Minwuia thermotolerans: one gene and its partner. The protein of the gene in region 1 interacts with the protein of each later gene in a pairwise test. Links are inferred from orthologs where the notes say so. Each region holds a gene or a part of one and is shown on either strand. Other genes may lie near its edges. The genes, in order: CWC60_RS13695 and CWC60_RS08055.

Evidence for each region.
Region 2: the proteins of CWC60_RS13695 (region 1) and CWC60_RS08055 interact in binary tests that used the Escherichia coli proteins (3 or more experiments, as listed by UniProt). The link is inferred for Minwuia thermotolerans from one-to-one orthologs.

The regions. Positions count from the first base shown.
Region 1 is NZ_PIGG01000040.1:193,422-196,674, forward strand. The notes cover bases 1-2,939. They hold CWC60_RS13695 (HesB/IscA family protein), read right to left. Parts: upstream 1,699-2,939; coding sequence 1,303-1,698; downstream 1-1,302. Other genes in these bases: CWC60_RS13680 (hypothetical protein), read left to right, coding at 1-361; CWC60_RS13685 (hypothetical protein), read left to right, coding at 449-793; CWC60_RS13690 (TspO/MBR family protein), read right to left, coding at 765-1,238; CWC60_RS13700 (SUF system Fe-S cluster assembly protein), read right to left, coding at 1,825-2,214; CWC60_RS13705 (SufE family protein), read right to left, coding at 2,225-2,647. In the rest of the region: more of CWC60_RS13710, read right to left, coding at 2,940-3,253. UniProt on the Escherichia coli protein: Is able to transfer iron-sulfur clusters to apo-ferredoxin. Multiple cycles of [2Fe2S] cluster formation and transfer are observed, suggesting that IscA acts catalytically.
Region 2 is NZ_PIGG01000031.1:22,760-26,072, reverse strand. Bases 252-3,250 are described here. They hold CWC60_RS08055 (ferredoxin family 2Fe-2S iron-sulfur cluster binding protein), read left to right. Parts: upstream 252-1,584; coding sequence 1,585-1,917; downstream 1,918-3,250. Other genes in these bases: CWC60_RS08045 (alpha/beta fold hydrolase), read left to right, coding at 2,604-3,250; tenA (thiaminase II), read left to right, coding at 1,914-2,576; CWC60_RS08060 (cysteine desulfurase family protein), read left to right, coding at 440-1,588; CWC60_RS08065 (cysteine desulfurase family protein), read left to right, coding at 252-443. In the rest of the region: more of CWC60_RS08065, read left to right, coding at 1-251; more of CWC60_RS08045, read left to right, coding at 3,251-3,313. UniProt on the Escherichia coli protein: Ferredoxin are iron-sulfur proteins that transfer electrons in a wide variety of metabolic reactions. Although the function of this ferredoxin is unknown it is probable that it has a role as a cellular electron transfer protein.

The DNA of each region.
Region 1 (3,253 bases):
TTCCGGCCTGAACGCCGCCAACCAGATCGGCGCCGCCAACGCCGAGAAGAAGCTCGGCCGGGCGCGGACCCGGTTGCAGCTCGCCCGGACCAGGCGCGAGGAGGAAGAGAAACTCGCACGCGGTCTGGCTCGGCAACAGGTCACCGCCGGGGTGCGGGGGGTCAGCGCCTCGTCCGGCTCCCTGATGCGCCAGGCGCTGGCCGCCGACCGGGAAACGCGCCGCCGCATCGGCCTGGCGGCGGGCTCGGCCTCACTGTCCAATGCCAGCGAGGCGCTTCGCGCCTCGCAACGCCGCAACCGCGCCCTGATCAGCTTCGGCCAGACCGTCGCGCGGCGCGCGCCGACCATCTTCGACGACTAGCGCGTTGTCACCGGCCGGCACGGCTTGGCCACAGAAACCCCACAGGGCCTCCGATAGGCTCGGCTCGAGGGCAATGGGGGACCGATCGTGCCGTGCATTCATCTCTGGCTCGCCGCGGCCTGCATGACAGGGTTCGGCGCCGCCTTTCTCGTCGACCTCGAAGCGATGCCGCCGCCCGGCAACTATCTGAACGCCTATGAACACCAGTCGCAAACCGTGCCCTGGCGCACGGACTCCGATGGCGGCGCCTGGCGGGTGCTGACGCTGGGCGAAGATATCCGGGTCTTCGAGTATCGGCGCGACATGGTCCGCAGGCGGGAAGTCACCGCCGCGCCGCCGGGCTGTCTGGAAGGCCTTCTGACCCGGCTGGACGGCGAAGGCGCGCCAGGGGGCCCACGCGGTCTCAGTTCAGCGCGACAATGGCGATGTTGAGCCAGGCCGCGAAGGTTACCCAGGCGAGATAGGGTGCGAGAAGCAGGGCGGGCCCGCGGTGACGGGGCCAGATCGCCCGCATGAGCAGGACGATCGTCAGCCAGAGCGCCACGATCACGACCACCGCCGCCAGCGGCTGCTGCAGGGTGAAGAACACGAAGGTCCATGCCGCGTTGAGCCCGGCGTTGGCGATCCAGAGCGCCGCCAGCCCGCGGCGCGCGCCCGGCGCCGCCGTCATCCAGCTCCAGGCGCCGGCCACCGCGATGATGACATAGAGTGCGGTCCAGACCGGCCCGAAGACCCAGCCGGGCGGCTGCACGACCGATTTCTCGAGGGAGCGGTACCAGGGCCCGATTTCCGTGCCCAGCCCGCCGAGGATGGCGACCACGAGCGCGCCGAGGCCGAAGACAATGGCCGGGCCCAGCCATTTGCGTGTCGAAGTCATGGCGGCGCACCTCGGATCGCGGCGCGGTCGGGCCCATGCGCCCGATTGACGCCAGGGCCGATGCCTATTGCTGCGGAACCGGCTGGCCGTCCTCGCCGACCTTGAAGGAGACGCTCTCGCCGCAGCCGCAGCGGTCGGCCTCGTTCGGGTTGGAGAAGGTGAAGCCGGAGCGGAACATGGTCTCTTCGTAGTCCATCTCCGCGCCGAGCAGGAACATGGTCGCGGTCGGGTCGATGAAGACCTTCACGCCGGCGGCGTCGACGGTCTCCTCGAACTTCTTCTGCTCGGTGGCGTATTCCACGTTGTAGGTCATGCCCGAGCAACCGCCGGACTTGACGCCGACGCGGACGCCGAGGGGCTTCTCGCCCTGCTTCTCCGCGCGCGCGATCAGCGCCTTGACCTGTTCGACCGCACGCTCGGTCACGGTCATGATCGGTTTGCCGTCAGGAGCGCCAAACATCCCGGTCTCCTTTCCTCGCTTCCTTGCCTTCCTCGGGCTTGACCCGAGGATCCTTGAACCGGCGTTTCCGCGACACAGGCCCGTGGATCAAGTCCAGGGGCGCCAGGAACTGCGGATTGCCATTCATCAGAACATGTCCAGTTCGAGACGCGCCTCGTCCGACATGCGGTCGGGGGTCCAGGGCGGCTCGAAGACGAGTTGCACCATCACCTTGCCCGCGCCTTCGGTCTTGACCACGGCGTCGGCGACCCATTGCGGGATCTCCTCGGCCACCGGGCAGGCGGGCGCTGTCAGCGTCATGTCGACGTCGATATCGCCGTTGTCCTTGCAGTCGAGGCGATAGATAAGGCCGAGTTCGTAGATGTCGACCGGGATCTCCGGGTCGTAGACGGTCTTGAGCTGCGTCACGACCTTCTCCGGGTCCACCGCCGTCAGCCCGTCGCGGGATTCGCCGGCATAGGCGACCACGTCCTCGGGCGGGGTCATCATGAAATCCATTCCGGGGGCGCCGTTCATCGACATTACCTCAAGCCTCCGTCGCGGCCGGCTGACCGGCCAGTTTCTGCATGTGTTTCAGCATCGCCATCATGCCCACCTGGCGCTGGAAGGTGAGCGCGCCGAGATTGAGCCGCCGGACGTCGTCGACGTTGAACTGCCGGATTTCCTCGTCCGTCAGGCCGGAGAACGTCTTCGTCATCATGCGGACCAGTCCCTTGACGATCGCGGCCTCCGAGGCGCCCCTGAAATAGTGCCGCCCGCCCTCTCGGTCATGGACGATCCAGACCCGGGACATGCAGCCGTGCATCAGGTTGTCCTCGGTCTTCCATTCCTCCGGGAATTCCTCGCGGTCCTGCGCCTTGGCGAGATCGAGGATGTACTCGAAGCGCATGTCCTCATCGTCCAGCGCCTCCAGCGTCTCCGCGAATTCCTGGTAGTCCTCGCGCGCCATCAGCCGAGCATCCTCTTCGCCTTCTCGATTCCTTCGGCCAGCGCATCGACCTCGGCCAGGGTGTTGTAGAGGCCGAAGCTCGCCCGCACCGTGCCGATCACGCCCAGCCGGTCCATCAGCGGTTCCGCGCAGTGATGGCCGACGCGGCAGGCGACGCCCTGGCGGTCAAGCACCGCAGCCACGTCGTAGGGGTGAATGCCGTCCACCAGGAACGAAACGATCGCCGCCTTGTCCGCGGCCGTGCCGATCAGACGAACGCCGTCGATCGAACGCAGACGTTCATTGGCGTAGTTCAACAACCCTTGTTCATGCGCGGCGATGGCGTCGCGGCCGAGTTCCTCGACATAGCCGATGGCCGCGCCGAGGCCGATGGCCTCCACGATCGCCGGCGTCCCGGCCTCGAAGCGGTGCGGCGCCTCCTTGTAGGTGGTGCCCTTGAACGAGACCTTCTCGATCATCTCGCCGCCGCCCTGCCAGGGCGGCATGGCGTTGAGCAGGTCCAGCTTGCCGTAAAGCACGCCGAGGCCGGTGGGGCCGTAGAGCTTGTGGGCGGTGAAGCCGTAGAAGTCGGCGTCCAGGTCGCGCACATCGACGGGCCCGTGGACC
Region 2 (3,313 bases), on another replicon or contig:
GGCGAGCCGGCACCGAGAATCTGATCGGCATCGCCGGTTTCGGCGCGGCCGCCGAGGCCGTGGCGCAGGAAACCGGCGAAGCGGCGCGTCTCGCGGCACTGCGGGACAGGCTCGAACGCAGCTTGAGCGACGTCTGTGAAGGGGCTGAAATCATTGGCCGAAGCGCCGAACGTGCGCCCAACACGACCTGCGTCCGGATGCCCGGCGTGCCGGCGGAGACCCAACTCATGGCGCTCGATCTGGCCGGGGTGGCGGTAAGCGCCGGGGCCGCATGCAGCTCCGGCAAGGTCCAGCCCTCCCACGTGCTCCGGGCGATGGGCTTCGACGAAGAGGCGGCGGGCGAGGCCATCCGGATATCCACCGGCTGGACCACGACGGAGGCCGATATCGACGCCCTGCTGGCTGCCTGGGAAGCGCTCTGGCGGCGGAAGACGGCGGCATGACAACGCCCGTCTATCTGGATCATCACGCCACCACCCCGGTCGATCCGGATGTGCTGCAGGAGATGCTGCCCTGGTTCACCGAACGGCCGGGCAATCCCCATTCGCGTCATCACGAGCATGGCTGGGACGCGGAGGCTGCCGTGGATCTCGCCCGCACCGAGATCGCGCGGCTGCTCAACGCCGCCGACGAGGCGGTCGTCTTCACCAGCGGCGCGACAGAGGCCAACAACTGGGCGCTCAAGGGGGCTGCACGGATTCTGCCCGAAGGTCGGCGGCGCATTCTCGTCTCGGCGATCGAGCATCCCTGCGTGCTGGAAAGCGCGCGAGCCCTGGCGGCGGAGGGCTTCGACGTCACCGAACTGGCTGTCGACGCCGGCGGCGGCGTCGGCCCCGACAAGGTGGCCGCCGAACTGGCGAAGGGCGATGTCGGTCTGGTGTCCGTGATGCTGGCCAACAACGAGATCGGCGCGATCCAGCCCGTCGCCGGCATTGCTCGGCAGTGCCGTGAGGCGGGCGCGTGGATGCACTGCGACGCGGCTCAGGCTGCGGGCCGCATACCGGTCGACTTCGAACGCCTGGGCGTCGACATGCTGAGCCTCACCGCGCACAAGTTCTACGGGCCGAAAGGCATCGGCGCGCTGATCCTGTCGGAGCGGGCCATGGCCGATCTGCCGCCACTGCTCCACGGCGGCGGGCAGCAGGAGGGCCGCCGGTCGGGCACGGTGCCCACGCCGCTGGCGGTGGGCTTCGGCGCGGCGGCGCGCCTGGCGGCCGAAAGCATGGCCGAGGACAGGCGGCGGATCGCGACCCTGCGCAACACGCTCTGGGCGGGGCTCAGGGAAACCACCGAAGGAGTCCACCTCAATGGCGGCGAGGTCATGCGCCTGCCGGGCAACCTCAATTTCCGCATCGATGGCGCCGATGCCGACGACGTCATCCGGGAGGCGCCGGAGATCGCCGTATCGACGGGCTCGGCCTGCTCGTCGGTCTCGTCCGCGCCCTCCCACGTTCTGGCGGCGATCGGATTGACGGAAGCGGAGATCCGTTCCTCGATCAGGATCGGCATCGGCCGGCCGACGACCGAGGCTGACATCGAGATCGCCATCGTCGCGCTGGCGGAGGCGATCCGGAAGGCGAGGACATGATCACGGTTCACTTCATCGACGCGAAGGGCAGGCGGGTGACGGTCGAGGCGAAGCCGGGCGATTCCGTGCTCGATGTGGCGCATGCCAACGACATCGACATCGAAGGAGCCTGCGAGGGCTGCATGGCCTGTTCGACCTGCCACGTCATCGTCCCCGATCCCTGGTTCGACCGCTTGCCCGAGCCGAAGGAGGAGGAGGAGGACATGCTTGATCTCGCCTTCGATCTTCAGGAGACTTCCCGTCTCGGCTGCCAGATCCTGCTGACCGAGGAACTCGACGGCATCGAGTTCCATCTGCCGCGCGCCACGCGCAACCTGCTGATCGGATGAGCCTGTTCCAGCGATTGAAGGCCGCGGCCGGCGACGACTGGCGCGACTATGTCGAGCACGGTTTCGTCCGCGGCATGGCCGACGGCACGCTGCCCGAGCGCGCGTTCCGCCACTATCTGGTTCAGGATTACCTGTTCCTGACCCACTTCGCGCGGGCCTATGCGCTCGCCGTCTACAAGTCCGGGAGCCTGGCCGAGATGCGCGCCGCCGGCGAGGTCATGAACGGCATCCTCGACACCGAGATGAAGCTCCACGTGGACTACTGCGCCGGTTTCGGCATCACGCCCGAGGAAATGGAGCGCGCGCCCGAGGACGTCGCCACCATGGCCTATACCCGCTACGTGCTGGAGGTCGGTCTGCAGGGCGACGTGCTGGACCTGCATGCCGCGCTCAGTCCCTGCGTCATCGGCTATGGCGAGATCGGGCGCAGGCTGGCGGACGATCCGGCGACGAAGCGCGAGGGCAATCCCTATCTCTCCTGGATCGGGATGTATGCTGGGCAGGAATATCAGGAGGTGATGCAGGGCGCGCTGGCGCATCTGGACCGGCTCGGCGAACAGAGGCTGACCGAGGCCCGCTTCGACCGCCTGGCCACCGTGTTCGCCCAGGCGACGCGGCTGGAGAGCGCTTTCTGGCAGATGGGGCTGGACGCGGCCTGATCGAAACAACGGGGAGGGGGAGGGAAGATGCCCTTTGCGAAGATCCGGGATCTGGACATCCATTACGAGCAGGCCGGCGAAGGGCCAGACATGCTGGTCATCAGCGGCACCGGAGGCGATCTGCGCCGCCATCCCAATGCGACGGACAGCCCGCTGACGAAGCGTTTCCGGGTCACCAGCTACGATCAGCGCGGACTTGGGCAGACGACCAAGCCCGAGGACGGCTACACCATGGCCAACTACGCCGAGGACGCCGCGGCGCTGATGGATCATCTGGGTCTCGCGCCCTGTCCGGTGTTGGGCATTTCCTTCGGCGGCATGGTCGCCCAGAACCTGGCGGCGCGGTATCCGCAGAAGATCAGCCGTCTTGCGCTCTACTGCACCTCCCCCGGCGGTGCGGGTGGCGCGTCCTATCCGCTGCACGAGCTGCCCGAGGTCGATCAGGAGACCGCCTTCCGGCGCATGATGAAACTTTCCGACAGCCGGGTGACGGACGACTGGTTCGACACCGACGCTGCCGACGTCCTGCGCAAGCGTGCCGACAAGTCCGAGTTCGCGGGCGAGGAGGGTTTCCTGCGCGGCGCGCGTGGCCAGATCCAGGCCCGCGCCGGGCACGATTGCTGGGAGGCCCTGGCCGGCCTGCCCATGCCGGTCCATCTGGCGGGCGGGCTGCACGACCAGATTGCGCTGCCGGAAACGATGCGGCGCATGGCGGAGCGAATCGCCGAGGCCGAACT